3 regions of the Gordonia sp. DT219 genome follow, and region 1 is predicted to be linked to each of the others. Evidence: riboswitches for the same ligand, from Rfam matches in the RefSeq annotation. Region 1 holds a riboswitch; each other region holds the start of a gene.

Region 1 (7,185 bases):
AAGTGACTCCTTCGGAACGTCCACGTCGACCCGCGCGCCGACGCGGGGCCCGCGGTCGTCGGCCCCGCAGCCGACCACCCCTCTGACCGGGCATGAGCAATTCCCGGGCTGGGCGACAACGGAATTGCCGTTGACCACCCCGACGAGCACGTTGACGCTCGTGCCCAACACCACGACGCCGCCGACCACACCGTCGGGCGAGGTGCCGTCCGGGCCGAGCCTGTCGCCGTTCCCGACCCTGCCCATCCCGCCCGGACTGATTCCGCCGGAACTGATCCCGAGCGTCCCGACGACGCCGACGTCGCCATCGACGACCCCGACTGGGGACACTCCGAATGTCATTCCGTCACAGCCGAGTTCGCGGCAAACGGAAGTTCCACCGCAGAGTGCGACCGAGCAGGCCCCAGCGGTGACGACCACCACGACGCCGGCCGGCTGATCCCCGCGCCCGGTGGCCCGCCCGGACCTGTGCTCGCGGACGGGTCAGCGGCGCGCGAGGTCCACGGTGCGTTTGAGGAGATCGGCGATCGCGTCGAACTCCGTGAGGAACCCGTCATGGCCCTTGTCGGACCGAAGCACCTGCAGGCCGTCCACGCAGTTGCCGAGCCCTTCGGCGATCTCGGCCTGTAACCGCAACGGATACAACCGATCCGAGTCGATGCCCGCGACCACGGTGGGAACCGTGCACGAGTCGAGCGCGGCGGCGATACCGCCGCGATTGCGTCCCACGTCGTGATTGTTCAGCACGTCGGTGAGCACCACATAGCTGCCCGGATCGAACCGCCCGATGATCTTGTCGGCCTGGTGTTCGAGATAGCTTTGCACCGCGTACCGCCCGCCGTGTAGCGGATCCTCGTGGCCCTGAGGGTAATTGGCAAAACGCTCGTCGAGTTCGCCCTCGAATCGGTAGGTCAGGTGCGCGATGCGCCGGGCGATTCCGAGTCCGACGATCGGGGACCGGCCGCTGCCGTGGTAGTCACCGCCCTGCCACTCGGGGTCGGCGGTGATGGCGGCGATCTGGGTGGTTTGCGTGCCGATCTGGTCGGCGGTGGCACGTGCCCCGACGGCGAGAACAAGCGCGCTGCGTACCCGGTCGGGATATTCGATCGCCCACTCGAGGGCGCGGGCGCCACCCATCGAACCGCCGAGGACCGCGCCGATGCTCTCGATGCCGAGGGCGTCGAGCAGCGCCGCCTCGGCGCGCACCTGATCGAGCACCGTGATGGCGGGGAATCGGGAACCCCACGGTCGCCCATCCGGATCGGGCGACGCCGGTCCCGTCGATCCCCGGCAGCCGCCGAGGACGTTGGCGCAGATGACACACCACTCGTCGGTGTCGATCGCGCCGCCCGGTCCGATCAGACCGTCCCACCAGCCCGGCGCGGGGTGTTCGTCGGTGGGCGGGCCGGTGACATACGAGTCACCGGTCAGTGCGTGCAGGGCGAGGATCACATTGTCCCGTGCGGGCGACAACGTCCCCCAGCGCTGAAACGCCAGGGTGACGTCGTCGATCCGTTCGCCGCACTCGAGCGCCAACGATCCCAGGCGCATTCGCACCATCTGCCCGTCGGGAACCTGCTCCCATTCGGGCTGATGCGCTGCGGACGCCTGGGGGTCGATGCTCACCGACACGGGATGTTGTGCTCCTGTCCTCGGTCTACTCGGCTGTCTCGGTGTACTCGGCTGGGTCTACTCGGCCGCCGCGAAGCCCTGGTCGAGGTCGGCGATGATGTCGTCGATGCCCTCGATCCCGACGGCGAGCCGGACCAAACCGGGGGTGACGCCTGCGGCGAGCTGCTCTTCGGGGGTCAGCTGGCTGTGGGTGGTGGACGCCGGGTGGATCACCAGCGAACGCACATCACCGATGTTGGCGACGTGGCTGTGCAAGGTCAACGCCTCCACGAACCGCTTGCCCGCGTCGACGCCACCGGTGATCTCGAATCCGATGATGGCGCCCTGACCCTTTGGTGCGAGCTCCTGGCCGCGCTGGTACCACGGCGAGGACTTCAGTCCGGCGTAGGTGACCGACTCGACCTGTGCGTGATCGCTGAGGTATTCGGCGACGCGCGCGGCGTTGGCGACATGCCGCTCGACGCGCAGGCTCAGCGTCTCGAGGCCCTGCGCGAGCAGGAAGGCATTGAACGGCGAGATCGACGCACCGGTGTCACGCAGCCACTGCACGCGCGCCTTCAGCGCATACGCCGGGGCGCCGAGATCGGCGAATACCGCGCCGTGGTAGCTCGGATCGGGCGTGGTGAATCCCGGGAACAGGTCCTTGCCGTCACGCTGTCCACGCCAGTCGAAGGTGCCGCCGTCGACGATGACCCCGCCGATCGCGGTCCCGTGGCCGCCGATGTACTTGGTCGCCGAGTGCACGACGACGTCGGCGCCGAGGGCCAGTGGGTTCAGCAGATACGGCGTGGCCACGGTGTTGTCGACGATCAGCGGCAGTCCGTTGCGGTGGGCGACCTCGGCGATACCCGGGATGTCGAGGATCTCGTTGTTCGGGTTGGAGATCGACTCGCCGTAGAACGCGCGGGTGTTGTCGCCGATCGCGGCCTGCCACGACTCGGGATCCTCGGGATCTTCGACGAAGGACACCTCGATGCCGAGTTTGGGCAGGGTGTAGTGGAACAGGTTGTAGGTGCCGCCGTACAGACGCGGGCTCGACACCACGTGTCCGCCGTTCTCGACGATGTTGAGGATCGAATACGTGGTGGCCGCCTGACCGGAGGCGACCAGCAGGGCCGCGACACCGCCCTCGAGCGCGGCGATGCGCTGTTCGACGGCATCCTGCGTCGGGTTCATGATCCGGGTGTAGATGTTGCCCGGTTCGGCGAGACCGAAGAGATCGGCGGCGTGCTGGGTGTCGTTGAAGGTGAACGACGTGGTCTGGTAGATGGGCAGTGCGCGTGCGTTCGTCGCGGCGTCGGGGGACTGCCCCACATGGACCTGCTTGGTCTCGAAGCTCCAGTTCTCGGTGGGATCCGGGGCGTCGGTGGGATCCGGGGAATCGGGGCCGTCGTTGGCTGCGTCAGACATGAAAAATAGATCACTTTCTACGGTCGGCAGGGTATGGAGACCCTGTTGGGGTCCGACCTTCGGACCCGCGCTTGCCGGGGACCCATACAGCGATCCCCAACCCGGTCATCACCCGGAGCACCCCACCGCGGTTGGAGGGTTGCCGATCAGCAAGCCGGGGCTTGACGCTGATGCTCATGACCTGGCGACAAGGATATAACACGGTCGTCGTTCGCTGAGAACCCTCCTGCTCAGGCTGGTTGGTGAATTGCGCAGATCGTTATCGGTGTTCTCCGGTCCCGGATTCGCCCGCGGTGTCCATCGAGCGGGGGAATGTGGGGGCGCCCTGGGTGATTGCCCGGTGCCGACCTGCTCCGCCTGCCTAAGCTGCGCAGATCAGCCCTCACCGAAGGACGTGGCAGCGATGGGACTCCGCACCTCGATCCGTGGCGTCTGTCTCGTGTGGGGAGCCGCCTCAATGGGCCTCGCGCTCACCGCCACGATGTTCTGGGGCCATGGGGTGGCGGCGGCGGACACGACATACGACTGCAGCGGCCCGGGCCGGGTGTTCATCGTCGGCGGGACATGGAACTCCGACGGCTCGTACCTCGTCGGTGTGCGACAGCGCTACACCGGCCTCGGCCCGGACAACCGTCCCGACGAGAACAACCCCAACCTCGGCAACCCCTACACCGTCGAGGCGGTGCCGTACGCCGCGACCATCTGGCCGCTGGGATCGGTGGGATACAACGCGAGCCAGACGCAGGGTGCGCAGAACCTCGAACAAGCCGTGGCCACCTATCAGCAGGAATGCGGCACCGACAAGAAGGTCGTCATCGCCGGCTACTCGCAGGGCGCCCGAGTCGCAGGCGACGCGCTGACCGACATCGGCCGGCATCGGCCGGTGACGCTTGCCGACGGGTCGACGTACGTCATCTCCACCACCGACGCCGGCGGCGCGACGACCGTCTCGGGCGAGCTCTACGCGGACCCGCGGATGTCGGCGACTCTCTGGGGACAGGGAATCGAACTGACACTGGTCGGGGCCATTCCGGGGATGACGATGTCGGGGCCACGCGATGGCACCGACTACGGCGGCGTACCCGTCACCACCTACTGCATCGAGGGCGACCCGATCTGCGACCTGCCCGATCCGCTCCATGACCCGATCGGCGACGTCGACGCCTTCTTCGGCTACTGGATCAAGCACGGCCAGTACCCATTCCACATGTACCAATTCCCCGGCACCGGTCAGACGTGGACCGTCAACGGTGCAGCGGAGACGATGACCTGCACCACCGACGGCGCGGTGCGGACATGCACGATCGCCTCGCCCTCGTCGATGGCGATCATCGTGGCGAACGCACTGACCGCAGTCGGCTACACCGGGACCGTTCCGGACCTCATGCGTTACCGCCTGCGCCTGCCCGACATCATCGGCATCACCCTCGCCGACTTTCAACCACCCATCCGCTGGGCCATGGGATGGCTACCGCCGTTACCCCAACTCGGCTACGGCGCATACCTGCCGGATCTGTTCGTCCTCCAGGACATCGCCAACGGTGTGCTCAACTCCGACGCCGACCTGTTCGACCACGGAGTCACCGCGTTGGCGGCCAGCGCCAAGAGCATCGTCTTGTTGCCGAGGAACTTCGCCACGTACTGGGCCGAGCGGGTCGTCGACGGGGTGCAGACAGTGCCGAGCGCAACGACGGCGGTGACAGGGGCCGGTGTCCCGGTGGTGACACGGGCCGAAAGCCCCGACACCGCACCGCCGGCGACCACCACAGCCGCTCCCACCACCACCGCGGCTCCCACTACCACCGCGGCTCCCACCACCGCGGCTCCCACCACCGCGGCTCCCACCACGGCCGCTCCCACCACGGCCGCTCCCACCGCGGCGGCTCCCACCGCCGCGGCTCCCACCACCGCCACCGGCACGGCATCCTCCACCGAGCGTGCCGTACCGACCGTGCCGTGACGATCGTTTCGCGCGGTCGACGGGGCCTGTGAACGAACTCACCGACCGCCCCGGGAATGCTCGCGTGCGCCGTGGTGGTTGCGACTCCTGTGTCCACACCAGCGAATCCCGAGGCGGCAGTTCCCGCCGACGAGCCGGCCACTGCGCACCCGACGACCGACGTCGCTGCGCGTGAAGCCGGGGAGTCGTTGCCGGACAACGGTTCTGCGCGTGTGCGGACGGTCCGCTGGGCGATCCTCGCGATGGCGCTCGGTGGCTTCGGGATCGGCACCACCGAGTTCGTCTCGATGGGTCTGCTCCCCAACATCGCCGGCGCACTCGATGTCACCGAACCCACCGCCGGTTCGGTCATCTCCGCGTATGCGCTCGGCGTTGTCGTCGGCGCACCGCTCATCGCGGCCCTCACCGCCCGGATGTCGCGCCGCACCCTGCTGATCGGACTGATGGTCGCGTTCACCGTCGGCAACGCGGCCACGGTCCTCGCACCCACCTTCGGTCTGCTGATCGCGGCCCGCTTCATCGCCGGCCTACCGCATGGCGCCTACTTCGGGGTGGCGGCATTGGTCGCCGCCCACCTTGCCGGACCACGACGCCGCGCGAAGGCGGTCGGGCAGGTGATGCTCGGGCTCGCCGTCGCCAACGTCGCGGGCGTCCCGATGGCGGCGTGGCTGGGTGAGCATTTCGGTTGGCGCAGCGCATTTCTTGTCGTCGTGGTCGTCGGTGCGCTCACCATCGCCGCACTCGCGCGCAGCCTTCCCACATTGCAGGACATGCCTGCGACCAACCCGATGACCGAACTCGGTGCGCTGCGCCGGCCGCAGGTCTGGTTCACCCTGCTCATCGGCACCGTCGGCTTCGGCGGAATGTTCGCCTTCTACACCTACCTGAACACGACGCTGACATCGCTGGCCGGACTGCCGGTCGGCTTGGTGCCGGTGGCCCTCATGCTTTTCGGGCTCGGGATGGTCGTCGGCAACATCGTCGGCGGCATGGCTGCCGACCGCAGCGTGTCGGTATCGATCCTGGTGGGACTGCTCTGCCTCGCGGCGGTGCTGCTGCTCTTCGCGCTGTTCGTGCAGTTCATCTGGATCGCGCTCGCGCTGACGTTCCTCATCGGGGTCGGCGGCACGTCGATGATCCCGGCCCTGCAGACCCGGCTCATGGACGTCGCCGACGACGCCCAGACGCTGGCTGCCGCGCTGAACCATTCGGCCCTCAACATCGCCAACGCCGCCGGCGCATGGCTCGGCGGCGTGGTGATCGCGGCGGGTTACGGCTATCGGGCGCCGTCGGCGCTCGGTGCGGTGCTCGCGATGGCGGGCGTCGCCGTCCTCATCGTCGCCCTGTGGACGCAGCGACGGACACGACGACCGGCCGGTCAGCCGACGTCGGGCGGAGTGGCGACCGTCTTGGACATATAGAGCTGCTCGCCGAGCCGGTCGAGCAACTCCAACTGCGTCTCGAGGTAGTCGATGTGGTGTTCCTCGTCCTTGAGGATCGCCTCGAAGATCTTTGCCGAGGTGACATCATTCTTGTCGCGGCACAAGGCAATTCCCGGCTTGAGTCGGTTGACGACCTCGATTTCGATGGCCAGGTCGGATTCGAACTGCTCGCGCAGCGTCTGACCGATGCGCAGCGGGAGGAGCTTCTGGTAGTTCGGGAGTCCTTCGAGGAACAGGATGCGATCGGTGAGGATCTCCGCGTGCTGCATCTCCTCGATGGACTCGGCACGGGTCTTGGACGCCAATTCGGTGAGACCCCAGTCGGCCTGCATCTTCGAGTGCAGGAAGTACTGGTTGATCGCGGTCAGCTCACTGGTGAGCTGCTCGTTGAGTAGGGCGATGACCTCGTCATCTCCGCGCATGCCGCAACTCCGTTCGGTCCGGAAGAAAAATGTCCACGAACCGTAGCACGACAAAACCCCCACGCGGCCCGATCGCATGGGGTGCGAGCAGGTCAGGCGGCGGTGGTGACCGCGGACTTTTCGCTCAGTATCTCCTGCAGCCGTTCGAGACAGGTTCCACAGCCTTCGCCTGCGCCGCAGCGATCGCCGATCGCGTCGACGGTCCGCGCGCCGTCGGCACAGTGCTCATGGACCTCGTGCTCGGTCACGCCCCGGCAGATACAAACGAACATGGATTCACCTCATCTAGCTGTTAGGTGAGGGTTACATAAATTCGACT
Region 2 (7,185 bases), on a different contig from region 1:
GAACCCCAACGATTCGTAGAGCCGGATGGCGCCTCGGTTGTCGGCTGCCGCATGCAAGAACGGGGTCTCACCGCGTCGCACGATGCCGTCGGCAACGGCGAGCACCAGCCGCGCGGCCAGCCCTTGCCCGCGGTACGCGGATCGGTGCACACCGCGCTGATCTCGGTCGCGCCCACGGGATGCAGACGCTCGCCGGCCATCGCGATCAGTGCGCCATCAGCGATGATCCCCCGGTAGGTACCCATCTCGATGGTCCGCGGGAGAAAGGGCCCGGGACGGGTGCGCGCCACCAGATCCATCATCGCCGGGACATCGTCGTCGGTCAGCACCACCGCAGAGCGATCGGCCATTGCAGCGACCGATCGCGCGATCATCTGCACTCCGGGCAGACTCATCGTGATCTCCCAGCCGGGCGGCGGGGTGGGCATGACTCCCGAGATCGGCACGGTGCCACCCGGACCGAAGAACTCGGCGGCGTCGGCCCAGTCCGCAGGTCCGGGATCGTGCGGGAATGCCGCGAATATCGACACGTCGTCCCGATAACGCAGGATGCGGCCGTGTCGCTGCGCCAGGTGCCGGTGGTGCCCGGTCAGCGACGATCGGATCGGGTCGTCGAGAACGCTTGTGTCCGTGCCTGTCCCACCATCCCGGTCGATATCCATGAGGTGATGATGTCCCATCGGCGAATCCTCCTGTTTCTCAGGTCGCCGGTTGGCGAGCCGGAGCCGGCCACCACCTGCACATGAGCCCCTCAGCTGTCGTTGCGGGGCAGCCCGGGCGGGTTGATCTGCGAGGCCGGCAACGCCTCGGCCGACAGATGCCACGCCGCGAGCAATTTGGCGTAGGCACCAGTGGAGATCAGGTGATTGATCGCATCGGCCAGCGGCCCGACCAGTCCGTTACCCTTCTTGGTCGTCGCGGCGATGAGACCCTGCAAGGTGGAGCCGGCACCCGAGTAGGTTCCGGCCACCCGCGTGGCCTTCGGGGTGTTGGCGGTCTGTACGACGTGGTACGAGATGGTCGGATTGGGCGCCAGATACGCGTCGATCTTGCCCGAGGCGAGCGCCAAATTGAACGAGTTGCCGTCCGGGAAGTACACCACGTTCAACGTCTTGCCCTCGGCAGCGAGTTTGTCGCGCCACTTCAGCAGGATCCGTTCCTGATTGGTGCCCGACCCGACGGCCACGGTCTTACCCGCAAGATTCTCGTAGTTTCCGTCGAAGTTCCACGCGTTCGACTTGAGCACCTCGAAGGCCAGTTCGTCCTTGCGGTACGTGGCGAAGTCGTATTTGTCCTTGCGCTCCTCGGTCACCGTGATGTTGGAGAAGCCCACATCCGAGCGGCCGCTGCTGATGCCGACGAAGAGATTTTCCCACGTGGAGTTGCCGACCACCGGCTTGAGGCCGAGTACCGCCGCGACGGCGCGCCCGAGATCGGGTTCGACGCCGGTCAGCGTGTGCTGATCGGAACCGATGAACGCCAGCGGCGGATTCCCCGAGGGCAGGGCGCCGATGCCGATCGTGAGCTGACCGGAATCACGCACCTTCGCCGGCAGCGCCTTGCGAATCGAATCCACCTGCGGCACAGAGAGCGTGGTCTCCTGCGCCGCCCCGTTGGAGACAGCGCCGATGACGACGCTGCCCGGCGTGCCCGACGAGTCGGCGGCATCACTGGACCCGCCCGAGCAGGCGGTGACCAGTGTTGCGGTGAGTACTCCGCCGATGGCCACGGCGCCGAGCCGGGCGACGAGGGATCGAGAAGATGACATGGTGTAACTCCATTTCTGCAGGGGATGATCGACGAGGCCGGGCGGACACTGTGTCCTCCGCACCCGTCGGCATAGGTGTGACGGACGCGGAATTCAGAGGACCCGCGTCAGGAAATCCTTTGTCCGGGCGTGCGATGGGCTGTCGAGTACCTGTTCCGGCGTGCCCTGCTCGACGATCAGGCCGTCATCGAGGAAGACGACGGTGTCGGCGACCTCACGGGCAAATCCGATCTCGTGGGTGACGATGATCATCGTGGTGCCGGTGGCAGTGAGGTCGGCGATCACCGCGAGCACCTCACCGACGAGTTCGGGATCGAGCGCCGAGGTCGGTTCGTCGAAAAGCAGGACCCGCGGATCGAGCGCGAGCGCCCGAGCAATCGCCACTCGCTGCTGTTGTCCGCCGGAGAGCTGGCGCGGGTATGCGTCGAACTTGTCCGAAAGTCCGACTCGCTCAAGGAGTTTACGCGCGATGTCGCCGGCTTCTGCACGCCGGGCGCGGCGCGTCGACACCAGCGCCGCGGTGATGTTCTCCGCGGCAGTGAGATTGGAGAACAAATTGAACGACTGGAAGACGTAGCCGATGTTGCGCCGTTGACGCAGGATCGCCCGTTCGGGCAGCTCCTTGAGGTGCCCGTTGAGCCGGCGCACGCCGATCAGCTCTCCCCCGACGCTGACATGGCCGGCATCGAGTCGGTCGAGATGGTTGATCGCCCGCAGCAGCGTCGACTTTCCGGAACCCGACGGGCCCAGGACCACCGTCACCTCGCCGGGACGAACACTCAGGTCGATGCCCTGGAGAACGTGATTGTCCCCGTACCAACGGTGCGCGTCGACGATGTCGACACCGGCGCCGCGAGCCCGGTCGGAGGGGGAAACAGCCTGAGCTGTATTCGATTTCACACTCATACCGCACGCATCCAGGGCCGCAATGCGATGCCACGGCGAACTGTCACCACGGCCGTGCGGGCACGTTGCAGCGGAGTCGGCGGCAACGTTCGCACCGCCCCCCGCGCGAAGTGGCGTTCGACGTAGAACTGGACGACCGATACCACGCTGGTCAAGATGACGTACCAGACCGTCGCCACCATGAGCAGGGGAATGATGTCACCGGAGTATGTGCTGCTCTGGGTCGAGACCACGCCGAACAGATCGAGCAACGAGACGTAGTAGACCAGCGAGGTCGACTTGATCAGTCCGATCAGCAGATTCACATAGGACGGCACGATCGTGCGCAGCGCCTGGGGCAGCGTGATCCGCAGGAATTGGTAGCCGCGCGGGATGCCCAGCGCGGCGGCCGCCTCGTGTTGCCCCTGATCGACCGACAGGATCCCACCCCGCACGATCTCCGCGGCGAATGCCGCCTCGTGCACGGTGATACCGACGACCGCGATGATGAAAGGTGTGGCCAGGTCGGCTTCGGATATGTGGAAAAGTCCTGGACCGAAGGGGATTCCGAGACTCAGGCTCTGATAAAGGGCCCCGAAGTTGAACAGGATGAGCAGCAGGACGATCAGCGGAATCGATCGGAAGAACCAGACATAGGCCCAGCTCACCGCCGCCAGGACCGGGTTCTTCGACAGTCGCATGAGCGCGAGCACGATACCGACGCCGAGGCCCAGAACCGCACTGTAGGCGGCGACTTCGAGAGTCACGCCGAGTCCCTCGATCACCACGGGACGAAAGATCCAGTAGCCGAAACGATCCCACTGAAAGAAGGAGTTCGTGGCCACTCCATGGATGATCTGTGCCACGACGACAAGCACGATCGCCGCCAGCACCCAGCGGCCCGGATGCCACAGTGGCACCACACGTTCCGGCCTGGCGACGTCGGGCACCTCGGTGGCTGCCGACGGTGGTGACGGATCGGGCGGCGCATGACCGCGGGCCTTCGTCGACGGCGATGGGGCGGCTGACATGTGTGAACTCTCCTGTACGGGAACGGGGGCAGCACGATGACGCTGCAGACCACACCGACACCCGCGCAATAGCATCAGGCGTCGAGAGACCACGGCGACCGGCGGTTCGATGCGGAACCGGCACGTCGAATCCATCGCGCTTATCGGGGGAAACCCGATCCGGTCGTCACCTGGGGCACCCCACCGCGATGCGAGGGTTGCCGGTCAGCAAGCCAGGGCTTGTCGCTGACGCTCATGACCGTCGAGCTCACGATAGTGAGGCGGCCCTCGCCGGTCAGCGTTCACATTCTCGGAGATTTTTTCCCGGCGCAGGCGCCTCGGATTCGTCCGCTGCAGGCGTCACCGCGCGGCCGGTGACCTGCCGGCTCAGATGGTGCGTTCGCCCGCAAGGTTGGCCTCCAGTCGCCGGAGGATGTGGGGCGCAAGGAACGGCGCCACGTCACCGCCGAGTTTGGCGACCTCCTTGACCAGTGAACTCGATACGTGCGCGTATCGCGGATCGGTCAACAGGAAGACGGTCTCGACGTCGGCCAGTTCCCGGTTCATCTGCGCCATCGGCAACTCGTAGTCGAAATCGACCGCCGAACGCAGCCCCTTGACGATCGAATGGATCGAGTTGTTCCGCAGATAGTCGACGAGCAGTCCCTGCCACCGGTCGACGCGGACGTTGGGCAGATCGGCGCAGTCCTCGGCGATGAGCTCGAGTCGCTCCTCGACGGAGAAGAGACCACGCTTGTTGGGGTTGACCACGACGGTGACCACCAACTCGTCGAAGCACCGGGCCGCGCGCTCCACGACGTAACGGTGTCCGCGTGTGAAGGGATCGAAGGAACCGGGTATCACCGCACTGGTCATGCTCTGCAGAACCTACTCGTCCGCGGCGACACCGGGGCGTGCGACCTTCACCGTGGTGTCGCCATAGGATTTGTCGACGACCAGTTCCCAGCCCGGGGGCCACGAGAGGACGGCTCGGCGTCCGCGCTCGAGGACCACCAGCCCGTCGTCGGTGAGCCAACCACCGGTGGCCAACGCTGACAGATCGGCGGCCACCTCATCATCGGCGAGCGCATACGGAGGGTCGGAGAACACCACGTCGAATCGGCCGGGCGCGGCACCGGCAAGGAATGCCGACACCGGCGAGGTGATCACACGCCCCGAGGCGGCCGCCCCGACGGCCGTCAGATTCGCGGAGATCGTGCGAGCCGCGCGCCCCCGGCTGTCGACGAAGACCGCCGACGACGCCCCGCGCGAGAGCGCTTCGAGGCCGAGCGCGCCGGACCCGGCATAAAGATCGAGCACGTGGGTACTCGTCAGATCGATGCGCGCGTCGAGCATGCTGAAGACCGACTCACGCACACGGTCGGAGGTGGGTCTGGTGCCCTCGTCGGGAACTGTGAGTCTGCGACCGCCGAAGCGACCTGCGATGATCCGCGTCACCGCTCCATACTGCCCTCCCCGTCACCGCGATCCGCACGCCGTAGGCCCGTGCGCAACCGTTTGTGTCCCGCATCACATCTGCCGGGTGAACTGGGGTTAAGTGGGAGATTCGAGGTCCGATTTGTGCAGGCGGGTGAATTCGCCGACACACGTTGTTAACGTCGAGTGCGTTATGAGCCCGTCCCACACAAGTTCGGCCACATCAACCCAACTAGTTCTCGACTACCGCGCGCCGAAGGTCGCCGACGGTACCCGCCTCTGGGAAATCGCCAGGGACTCGCAAGTTCTCGACGTCAACTCGAGTTACGCGTACGTGCTGTGGTGCCGCGACTTCGCCGACACCTCGATCGTCGCCGAAGTCGACGGTCTGCCAGTAGGCTTCGTCACGGGCTACCGCCGCCCGTCAGATCCGTCGACGCTGATGGTCTGGCAGGTGGCCGTCGACGACACCTATCGCGGCCACCGGATCGCCGGGACGATGCTTCATCGTCTCTTCGATCGCGTCAGCGGACGCGGTGCCGTGGCGATGCACACCACCATCAGCCCGGACAACGTTGCCTCGCAACGACTTTTTGCCTCAGTCGCCGCAGCGCGCGGACTGGGGTTCGAACGCCGCGACCTGTTTGCGGCCGACGACTTCCCGGACGCCCACGAGCCCGAGGATCTCTACCTCCTCGAGCCAGAAGTTCCAGAACCATAGGGGCGCAACGTTTTTGGTGTTCACTGACTGCGCCGTGGCGCACTCAGGGTGCAATTGTTGCCCCAACCGGAGCACCGCATCGTGTGTCGCCGGAGGACTTGTCCGGGGTGTCTTCCGGCAGCGGCGCCCTCTCGGTCGGATGATGCGGCCGGTCACCTGCGATACACACTCGCACCGGTCATCGCCGACCCGACGATTTCCCATATTGGAGGAATGCCCATGAATAAGCTCGATACCACGATCGATGATTCGGTCTTCACGCAATACGAGTCCGAGGTGCGCAGCTATTGCCGCACGTGGCCGACGGTGTTCGGACAGGCGCGCGGTTCGTGGCTGACCAACACCGACGGTGCCCGCTACCTCGACTTCTTCGCCGGCGCCGGCGCCCTGAACTACGGGCACAACAACCCGGTGCTCAAGTCCGCCCTGCTCGATTACATCGAGTCCGACGGCATCACCCATGGTCTTGACATGTCCACTGTGGCCAAGGGTGAATTCATCCAGGCATTCGCCTCGAAGATCCTGGCCCCGCGCGGCCTGGACTACAAAATCCAGTTCCCCGGCCCCACCGGCACCAACGCGGTCGAGTCGGCACTGAAGCTGGCCCGCAAGGTGACCGGTCGCGAATCGATCGTGAGCTTCACCAACGCCTTTCACGGCATGACGTTGGGTTCGCTGTCGGTGACCGGCAACTCGATGAAGCGCGCCGGTGCCGGCATCCCGCTCGTGCATGCCACGCCGATGCCCTTCGACAACTACCTCGGTGGTTCCGTCGAGGACTTCAGCTGGTTCGAGCGCGTCCTCGACGATTCCGGCAGTGGTCTGAATCTGCCCGCCGCGGTGATCGTGGAAACCGTGCAGGGCGAGGGTGGGGTGAATGTCGCCCGGGCCGAGTGGCTGCGCGCACTATCGGAGCTGTGCCGCCGCCGCGACATCCTTCTCATCGTCGACGACGTGCAGATGGGATGCGGCCGCACCGGCGAGTTCTTCTCCTTCGAGGAAGCCGGCATCAAGCCCGACATCGTGACCCTCTCGAAGTCGATCAGTGGCTACGGACTGCCGCTGGCCCTGGTACTCATCCGTCGCGACCTCGACGTGTGGTCACCGGGCGAGCACAACGGCACCTTCCGCGGCAACAATCCCGCCTTCGTGACCGCCACCAAGGCGATCGAGCACTATTGGTCCGACGACACGCTCACCCGCGACGTCCACATGAAGGGCCGTCAGATCGACGAGGTGCTCAGCACGCTAGCCGCCCGGCACGACGGTGTCTCGACCCGCGGACGCGGTATGGCCCGCGGACTGGTGTTCGGCGAGGCCGCCGACGCAGGCAAGGTGTGCGCCGCCGCCTTCGGCGCCGGATT
Region 3 (7,185 bases), on a different contig from region 1:
TGGGGCGCACCGACTTACAGCCCGACACCCGCCACCGCTTCGTCATCGACGCCGACCGCCCGATGACCGAGGCGCGCGTCGACGTCTATCCCGACGGCGGGATGGCCCGACTCCGGCTGTACGGGGTGCTCACCGAGGAATCGCAGACCGAACTGGTCGAACAATGGGAGCGCGGGGAGGCGTAGGACCATCCGGTGCCTGCGAAAGCGGGCTCTCGGTGACCTGTTGGCATGCCGAGGCCAATGGTGAGGCCCCGTGCGGGAACGGCACCGTCCGGTAACGCAGCTCATACGGCCCACCATCCAGATGCCGATTCAGAGAGGCCGCTGAGGCAGCAGCGCCGTGACACTCTCTGCTTCTTCGAGTAGATGCGCTGTGTGGGTGCAGCGCAGTTGAACAAGGTCCTTGATCGCGGCCAAGTCCGCCGCAAGGTCGCGAGAGATGATCGGTTCGTGATGAGCAATGCGGTTGCGAAGCAATCGGATACGGTCAAGGTCGCTATACACGCGAGCTCGGAGTCTCGCCGTACTACCCCGGTTGACGTTGTCGCCGGGCAGGACGGTTGCGATCTGCGAGTCCCAGATGACGGCATCGTAGCGGCTGGTGAACACCTTCTGCCAGAACACGAACTTCACCTCAGGGATGACTTTCCCTGTCGACGATGTGTCCCGACGAGCATTTGCCAGGTCAGTTCGTGGGTTGTACCGGCCACGGGCGTCTGCGGGCAACGACCGTTCAAAACCTTGAGACCAAGGCCAGCGCCTTCCGTAGTGAGCGGCAATCGCGTCCGACACCGCGTTGCGAATTGACACTTCGCACAGATGCAGTGGCAAAAGGAATGCCCCGGCAACTTCTGCGTTCCAGAGTTACAGCTTCAGTGCCCTGCGCGTGCGCGCTTCCCCTGCCGAATCGACTGAGGTCACCGCGTTGTCGTACGTGGACGTTCGCGCCTGGCTGATTGTGCTGCGCACCGCCTTGACCTGCGCCATCGTCATTGCATCGAGAGCCGAGAACACGTACACCGTCTAGCGCTTGCCCTGGGCACATGTTGGTTCGCCTCACCCGGGGACAGCGGAGAACTTCCACAGATGAACCCCGGCGTCCATTCGGACAACCGGGGTTCATCTGTTTCGGTCGCTCAGGCCGCGCGGCGCGGCGCGAACGACGGCAGCACCAGCTGACGCAGCCGGTTGTCGGTGGCCGATCCGTCGAGCGGCACCAGGATCACCGCGTCGGCGACCTCGGCGGCGTAGATGTCGCGGATCAAGGTGACCAGACCGCTCGGCGTGCCGACGTAGCGGACCGTGCCGCCGTCGAGTTCGTCCGGGATGCCGGCGACCGCCGCGCGGGCCGAGGCGGCACTCGGTGCGATCGCCACCTCCACTTCGAGCGCGACCGAGAAGCCGGCAGTGTCGCGGGTGCCCGATCGCAGCACCGAACGGGCGCGCTGCGCGTCACGCAGCGTGGGTCGGCGCACGACGATGGGTGCCGCGTCGGCGGGCTCGTCGCCGAGGATCGCCACGTGCAGCGGCGGACGCCCGATGCTGATGCGGTCGAGTTCGATGCTCATGCCGGGGCTCCTGGGGGTGTCGTCGCGCTCGGTTGCGTGGAGGTCGGTTGCGTGGAGGTCGGTCGGGTGGAGGTCGGTTGCGTGGCGGCCAGTTGCCGCAGGGCGCCGGTGAGGCGGTCGATGTCGGACGAGCCGGTTCCCAGGCCGAAGCTGGCGCGGATCGCGCCGCCGGGGAGTCCGAGGCGGTTGAGTACCGGATGCGCGCAGAATTTGCCGTCGCGCACGCCGATCCCGTGTTCTGCGCTGAGGTATTCCGCGACCGCACGCGGGGTATGTCCGGCAACACTGAACCCGGCGATCCCGACACGATCGGTCACGTCGTCGAAGACCTGCAGGGTGCGGACCCCGTCGACTGCGGCGAGCCCGTCGTCGAGGCGGCGGCGCAGTTCGTGTTCGTGCGCTCCGATCGACTCGATGCCGATGTCGGCGATGGCGTCACACGCAGCGGCGATCGCGATGGCGCCCAACACATTCGGCGATCCGGCCTCGTGCCGGGCAGCACCGGTGTGCCAGGCGGTCGCCGCGCAGTTCTCGTCGGGGCCGTCGACCACACTCACCTGCGCCGACGCCCCGCCGCCCGCGAGGTAGGGATCGGCGTCGTCGAGCCAGTCGGAGCGGCCGATGAGCACACCCGCCCCGAACGGGGCGTAGAGCTTGTGGCCGGAGAACACCAGGTAGTCGATGCCGTGGCTGACCACCGACACCGGGCGGTGGGCGACGAGTTGCGCGGCGTCGACGAGGATGCGCGCACCGTGGCGGTGGGCGATCGCGGCGAGCCGCCCGACCGGCAGCACCTCTCCCGTGACGTTGGATGCGGCGGTCACCGCCAACAGCGATGTGGGGGCCGCGGCGAGCTCGCACTCGAGCGCGGTGAGAGTGTCCTCGATGCTGGGCCGCGCGGTCACGATGCGCGCCGAACCGGCGTCCCGTGACAGCCATGGCAGCAGGTTCGCGTGGTGTTCGATATCGAGGACGACGACGTCGCCGGGTGTGCAGTGAGCGGCCAGATTGATCGCATCGGTGGTGTTGCGCGTGAAGACGACGGTGTCATCGGAACGCCCACGAACGAAGCGCCGCACCGTCTCTCGGCACTGCTCATAGCGCCGGGTGGTGACCTGCGACAGATGGCCGGCGCCGCGGTGAACGCTCGCGTACTGGTGTAGGGCCGCCGACACCGACTCGGCGACGGCGACCAGCGCGGGTGCACTGGCGGCGTAGTCGAGGTTGGCGTAGGCGATCTCGCCACCGCCGGCCAGCGGCGCCTTCTCGTCGGCGCCGACGACCGCCGCCAGCGGTTCGGTACAGGCCGCAAGATTGGCGAAAACGGTATCGGACAGAACGGGTGCGGTGCGCACGACAGCAGTCATCGAAAGAACTCCTCGGAAATCCACGCTTGCCGTGTCCGGTTGGAACACAGCCCGGTCGTCACCCGGAGCACCCCACCGTGGAGGAGGGTTGCCGACCAGCGAGCCGGGGCTTGTCACTGGCACTCATGACCTGACGTCCAGAGTGGCCCATCTCGCGTCGGGGTGTCAATTTTCACTCACCGTGGGCCGAAGTCGCCGCGATGTGGGCGCTAGGTTGGGTTGGTGAGCGGTGACCCGGAAAGCGTCGACAACCCGGCGCAGGCGCCTTTCGTCCTCTCCCGCCCCCACGGGACGGTGCGCGCCGAGGGCATCATCCGGCGCTTCACCGAGGTCGACGCGGCCATCGACGACCTGCGGACCGGCCGCGCCGACACCGTCGTCGGTGCCCTGCCGTTCGATCCCGCCGGCACCTCCGCGTTGATGGTCCCCCGCCGGTTACGACGAGATCTGCCGCCCCTGGCCGGCCGCTCGCCGGCCCGGCACACACTCGACCGGTTCACCGAGATCCCCGACGCCGCCACCCACCGCGACCGCGTGCGGCGCGCAGTCGCCGCCATCACTGCAGGCGACCTCGACAAAGTGGTGCTCGCGAGAACCGTTCGGGCAGTGCTCGATTCCCCGGCCGAGGTGACCGGACTGCTGGATGCACTGGCCCATGGCAACAGTGAACACAATGCCTTCGCCGTCGACACCGGACCGGGCTGGTTACTCGGTGCGAGCCCGGAGTTGTTGCTACGCAAGGCCGGTCGCGAGGTGACGTGCCGGCCGTATGCTGGGTCGGCGCCCCGGTTCCCCGATCCGGTCGCCGACCGCGAGGCCCGCGAGAAGCTGGCCGCATCCGGCAAGGACCACCGCGAGCATGCCTTCGTGGTCGACCATCTGCGCCGACGACTCGCGCCGCTTTGCGACGAGATCACCATTCCGGATGCCCCACAACTGTTGTCGACCGGAGAGATGTGGCATCTGGCCACCCCGATCCGGGCGCACCTGACCGATCCCGATCTCAACGCGCTGGAACTCGCCCTCGCCCTGAGTCCCACTCCCGCGGTGTGCGGAACGCCGACAGATGTTGCGGCACAGTTCATTCGCGACCACGAGGAGCCGCGCGGAAATTATGCAGGCGCCGTCGGCTGGGCCGACGCCCACGGTGACGGCGAATGGATGGTCACCATCCGCTGCCTCGAGATCGACTCCGACGGACGATCCTTTCGCACCTGGGCCGGCGGCGGCATCGTCGCCGACTCCGATCCCGACGCCGAGCTCGCGGAGACCACCGCCAAATTACGAACGGTGCTGCGGGCGTTGGGTGTCGACGGCAGCTAACCGACCTTTCAGCCGATCTTCTCGTATTCGACCTCGTCGACGTGCACACCCCAGACGTCGCCGGAACGCACTCGTCCGGTCGGAGCCCATCCACGGCCGGCGTAGAAATCCATCGCTCGCTCATTGCCCTTGAGCACATGCAACCGGGCCACCGGATAACCCTGCCGGGCGATCTCCGACTCCGCCCGATCCATCAGCGCCGACCCGATCCCGGTCCGCCAATGGTCCGGGTCGACGTAGAGCGCCATCACCGCGGCATGACCATCGAGCTCGCAGATCGTCACGAATCCGGCTATCCCGCCCGACGTCTCGGCGACCCACGTGTGCGGACCACGGTCATCGTCAAAGGTGTAGTCGCCGACCCGATCCGCCGGACGCATCGCCCGCAGCTCGGCATCCGGCAGCAATCCGCGATAGCCGCGCTGCCACGACCGCACGTGCACGCCCGCAACGGCCGGAGCATCGGCGGCGGTGGCACGGCGGATCGACAACGACGGCGCCATGAACGCCCTTATCCCAGCGCCTGATCCAGATCCGCGAGCAGATCGTCGATGCCCTCGAGGCCCACCGAGAGCCGAACCACGGAGTCGCTCAACCCGATTGCCGCGCGCCCGTCCGGCCCCATCGCACGGTGCGTGGTGGTGGCCGGATGGGTGATCAGCGACTTGGAATCACCGAGGTTGTTGGAGATGTCGATGATGCGCAGTGCGTTGAGCACCTCGAAGGCGCGCTCCTTGCCGTCCACGCCGTCGCGGTCGTTGAGCTCGAAGGTGACCACCGTGCCGCCCCCGGACATCTGCGCGGTCGCCAGCTCGTACTGTGGGTGCGACTTCAGGAACGGATACTTCACCCACCGCACACGTGGATCGGCTTCGAGGAATTCACCGATCCGCAACGCCGCGGCGACCGATGCGTCGACACGCAGCTTCATTGTCTCCAGCCCCTTGAGCAGGGTCCAGGCATTGAACGGGGAGAGCGCCGGACCGGTATGCCGCATCAGCATCTTCACCGGACCGTCGACAAATTCCTTGGTCCCGAGCACCGCGCCGCCCATCACGCGGCCCTGCCCGTCGATGTGTTTGGTGCCCGAATAGACGATGACGTCCGCCCCGAGTTCCAGACCGCTCTGCAGGAGCGGAGTGGCGAATACGTTGTCCAACACGACCTTTGCCCCTGCCGCATGCGCCAGTTCGGATACCTTGGCCACATCGACGAGGCTCTGCATCGGATTCGACGGAGTCTCGAAGAACACCGCGTCGGCGGGCGTGGAAAGCGCCCGCTCCCACTGCGACAGGTCCTCCCCGTCGACGAAGTCGGTGTGCACACCCCACCGCGGCAGGATCTCGTTCGCCACCACAAAACATGACCCGAAAAGACTGCGCGCACAGACCAGCCGGTCACCGGCTTTCAGCAGGGCACCGAGCGACACGAACACCGCGGCCATCCCGCTGGCCGTGGCAAAACACGCCTCGGCTCCCTCGATCAGACGCAGCCGTTCCTGGAACATCTCCACGGTCGGATTGCCGTAACGCGAGTAGACGAAACGCTCGTCCTCGCCGGTGAAGGCGCGCTCCGCGGCCTCGGCGGACTCGTAGACGTATCCGCTCGTCAGGTAGAGCCCCTCGGAGGTCTCGAAGAACCCCGACCGCTCGATACCGCCGCGGACCGACAGCGTCTCCGCCGAAACCCCCTCCGGCAAACCGTCGCTCACGACTGCCTCCAGCTTGTAGGGTCGGCCAGCTCGCTCGCTTCGCTCACGACTGCCTCCACGGAAGGTCGAGGGCCCGCCAACCCTTGAACCCACGGTGATCGTATTCGTCGAGCGCCCCCTCGAATCCGTCGAGGATGTTGTAGGCCTTGCCGACCCCGGCGGCAGTGGCCGCCTCGGCGGCACCGATCGAGCGATGTCCGGAGCGGCAGAGGAAGATCACCTCGTCGTCGTCGGCGATTCCGCCGTCGCGCAACTGCGCCACGAATCCCTCGTTGGGTCGGCCGTCGGGAAAGGTGGTCCATTCGACGAAAAGTGGTCGCTTACCGACGATCTCGAGGTCGGGAACCCCGACGAAAGACCATTCCGCACGGGTGCGACAGTCCACCAGCTTGGCCTTCGGATTCTGCTCGAGCTTGTCCCACGCCTCTTGCGGGGTCAGATCACCGGCATACGTCATGCCTTGCACACCTTCCAGTTCCCGTCTTCCCGAACCGCGGCAACCTTGGTCGTCTGCGTCTCATCGGACTGTTTGTCGAAATGCCAATGTACCGTCGCCCTCGCGCGGTCACCCGACACTTTCAGGTCGGTGATCTCCGGGATCACGATCCGGCCGTTCCTCTCCAACGACTGCCGGTTCTCCGTCGCGAACTCCGGCTGCGCCGGAAACCCGGCCGAATTCACGTCGACGGAACACGTGTGGTCCCGAAAGGCGGTGTAGTCGACGTTGTTGCGCGCGGTGTAGAGATCGTTGATCGCGTACTGCACCTGCGCCGAATCGCCGGCCCGCTCCTGCGCCGGACGGAACAGATACGACAGTCCGATGCCCGCAGCCGCCAGCACGACGACGAGCAGAGCCACCAGGAAGGGCCAGGCTTTGCGCCACGACGGTGCGGCCGGTTCGTCGTCGACGGCCTCGGGCTCACTCCGCCCGCCTCCGCGTCCGACCATGTCGGCGAGTGTATCGACGTACCCCGATCCCGGATCGAGCACCCATGGGACTCCACCCCACCACCCCCAGCAGTTAAGGTGAGGCTAACCAACTAGATCCGCCGATTGTGCGTAACCAAAGGAGAGCCGTGCCCAACATCCGAGGCCGTGTGCCCCGCCCCCGGAAGAACGCTCGTCCCCGAAGGAACGCTCGCCACCTTGCGCTGGCGGGGTTGGTACTGACCGCCGCGATCGGCCTCGCCGCGTGCAGCGCCCCTGCCGAGGAC

Evidence for each region. Region 1 has a riboswitch for S-adenosylmethionine ahead of ACPXB3_RS12330 (bifunctional o-acetylhomoserine/o-acetylserine sulfhydrylase). Riboswitches for the same ligand answer to the same signal wherever they lie in the genome.
Region 2: it holds a riboswitch for S-adenosylmethionine, as region 1 does, so the genes downstream of both, ACPXB3_RS00740 (amino acid ABC transporter permease) here and ACPXB3_RS12330 (bifunctional o-acetylhomoserine/o-acetylserine sulfhydrylase) in region 1, are expected to answer to the same signal.
Region 3: it holds a riboswitch for S-adenosylmethionine, as region 1 does, so the genes downstream of both, ACPXB3_RS11320 (aminotransferase class V-fold PLP-dependent enzyme) here and ACPXB3_RS12330 (bifunctional o-acetylhomoserine/o-acetylserine sulfhydrylase) in region 1, are expected to answer to the same signal.

The regions. Positions count from the first base shown of each region.
Region 1 is NZ_JBNCNR010000008.1:134,378-141,562, forward strand. Features, by position in the region: gene ACPXB3_RS12320 (Hsp70 family protein) at 1-439, shown strand, start outside; gene metX (homoserine O-acetyltransferase MetX) at 484-1,632, opposite strand; gene ACPXB3_RS12330 (bifunctional o-acetylhomoserine/o-acetylserine sulfhydrylase) at 1,690-3,042, opposite strand; SAM riboswitch class IV at 3,105-3,224, opposite strand; gene ACPXB3_RS12335 (PE-PPE domain-containing protein) at 3,446-5,002, shown strand; gene ACPXB3_RS12340 (MFS transporter) at 5,059-6,423, shown strand; gene bfr (bacterioferritin) at 6,381-6,866, opposite strand; gene ACPXB3_RS12350 ((2Fe-2S)-binding protein) at 6,959-7,138, opposite strand.
Region 2 is NZ_JBNCNR010000001.1:146,059-153,243, reverse strand. Features, by position in the region: partial or broken gene ACPXB3_RS00755 (GNAT family N-acetyltransferase) at 1-680, opposite strand, end outside; gene ACPXB3_RS00750 (ABC transporter substrate-binding protein) at 752-1,768, opposite strand; gene ACPXB3_RS00745 (amino acid ABC transporter ATP-binding protein) at 1,862-2,674, opposite strand; gene ACPXB3_RS00740 (amino acid ABC transporter permease) at 2,671-3,684, opposite strand; SAM riboswitch class IV at 3,816-3,924, opposite strand; gene coaD (pantetheine-phosphate adenylyltransferase) at 4,051-4,539, opposite strand; gene rsmD (16S rRNA (guanine(966)-N(2))-methyltransferase RsmD) at 4,552-5,121, opposite strand; gene ectA (diaminobutyrate acetyltransferase) at 5,294-5,821, shown strand; gene ectB (diaminobutyrate--2-oxoglutarate transaminase) at 6,041-7,185, shown strand, end outside.
Region 3 is NZ_JBNCNR010000007.1:116,730-123,914, reverse strand. Features, by position in the region: gene alc (allantoicase) at 1-185, shown strand, start outside; gene ACPXB3_RS11330 (hypothetical protein) at 315-626, opposite strand; gene ACPXB3_RS11325 (hypothetical protein) at 1,139-1,570, opposite strand; gene ACPXB3_RS11320 (aminotransferase class V-fold PLP-dependent enzyme) at 1,567-2,937, opposite strand; SAM riboswitch class IV at 2,955-3,068, opposite strand; gene ACPXB3_RS11315 (isochorismate synthase) at 3,160-4,260, shown strand; gene ACPXB3_RS11310 (GNAT family N-acetyltransferase) at 4,269-4,763, opposite strand; gene ACPXB3_RS11305 (O-succinylhomoserine sulfhydrylase) at 4,772-5,971, opposite strand; gene ACPXB3_RS11300 (rhodanese-like domain-containing protein) at 6,015-6,428, opposite strand; gene ACPXB3_RS11295 (hypothetical protein) at 6,425-6,919, opposite strand; gene ACPXB3_RS11290 (ABC transporter substrate-binding protein) at 7,132-7,185, shown strand, end outside.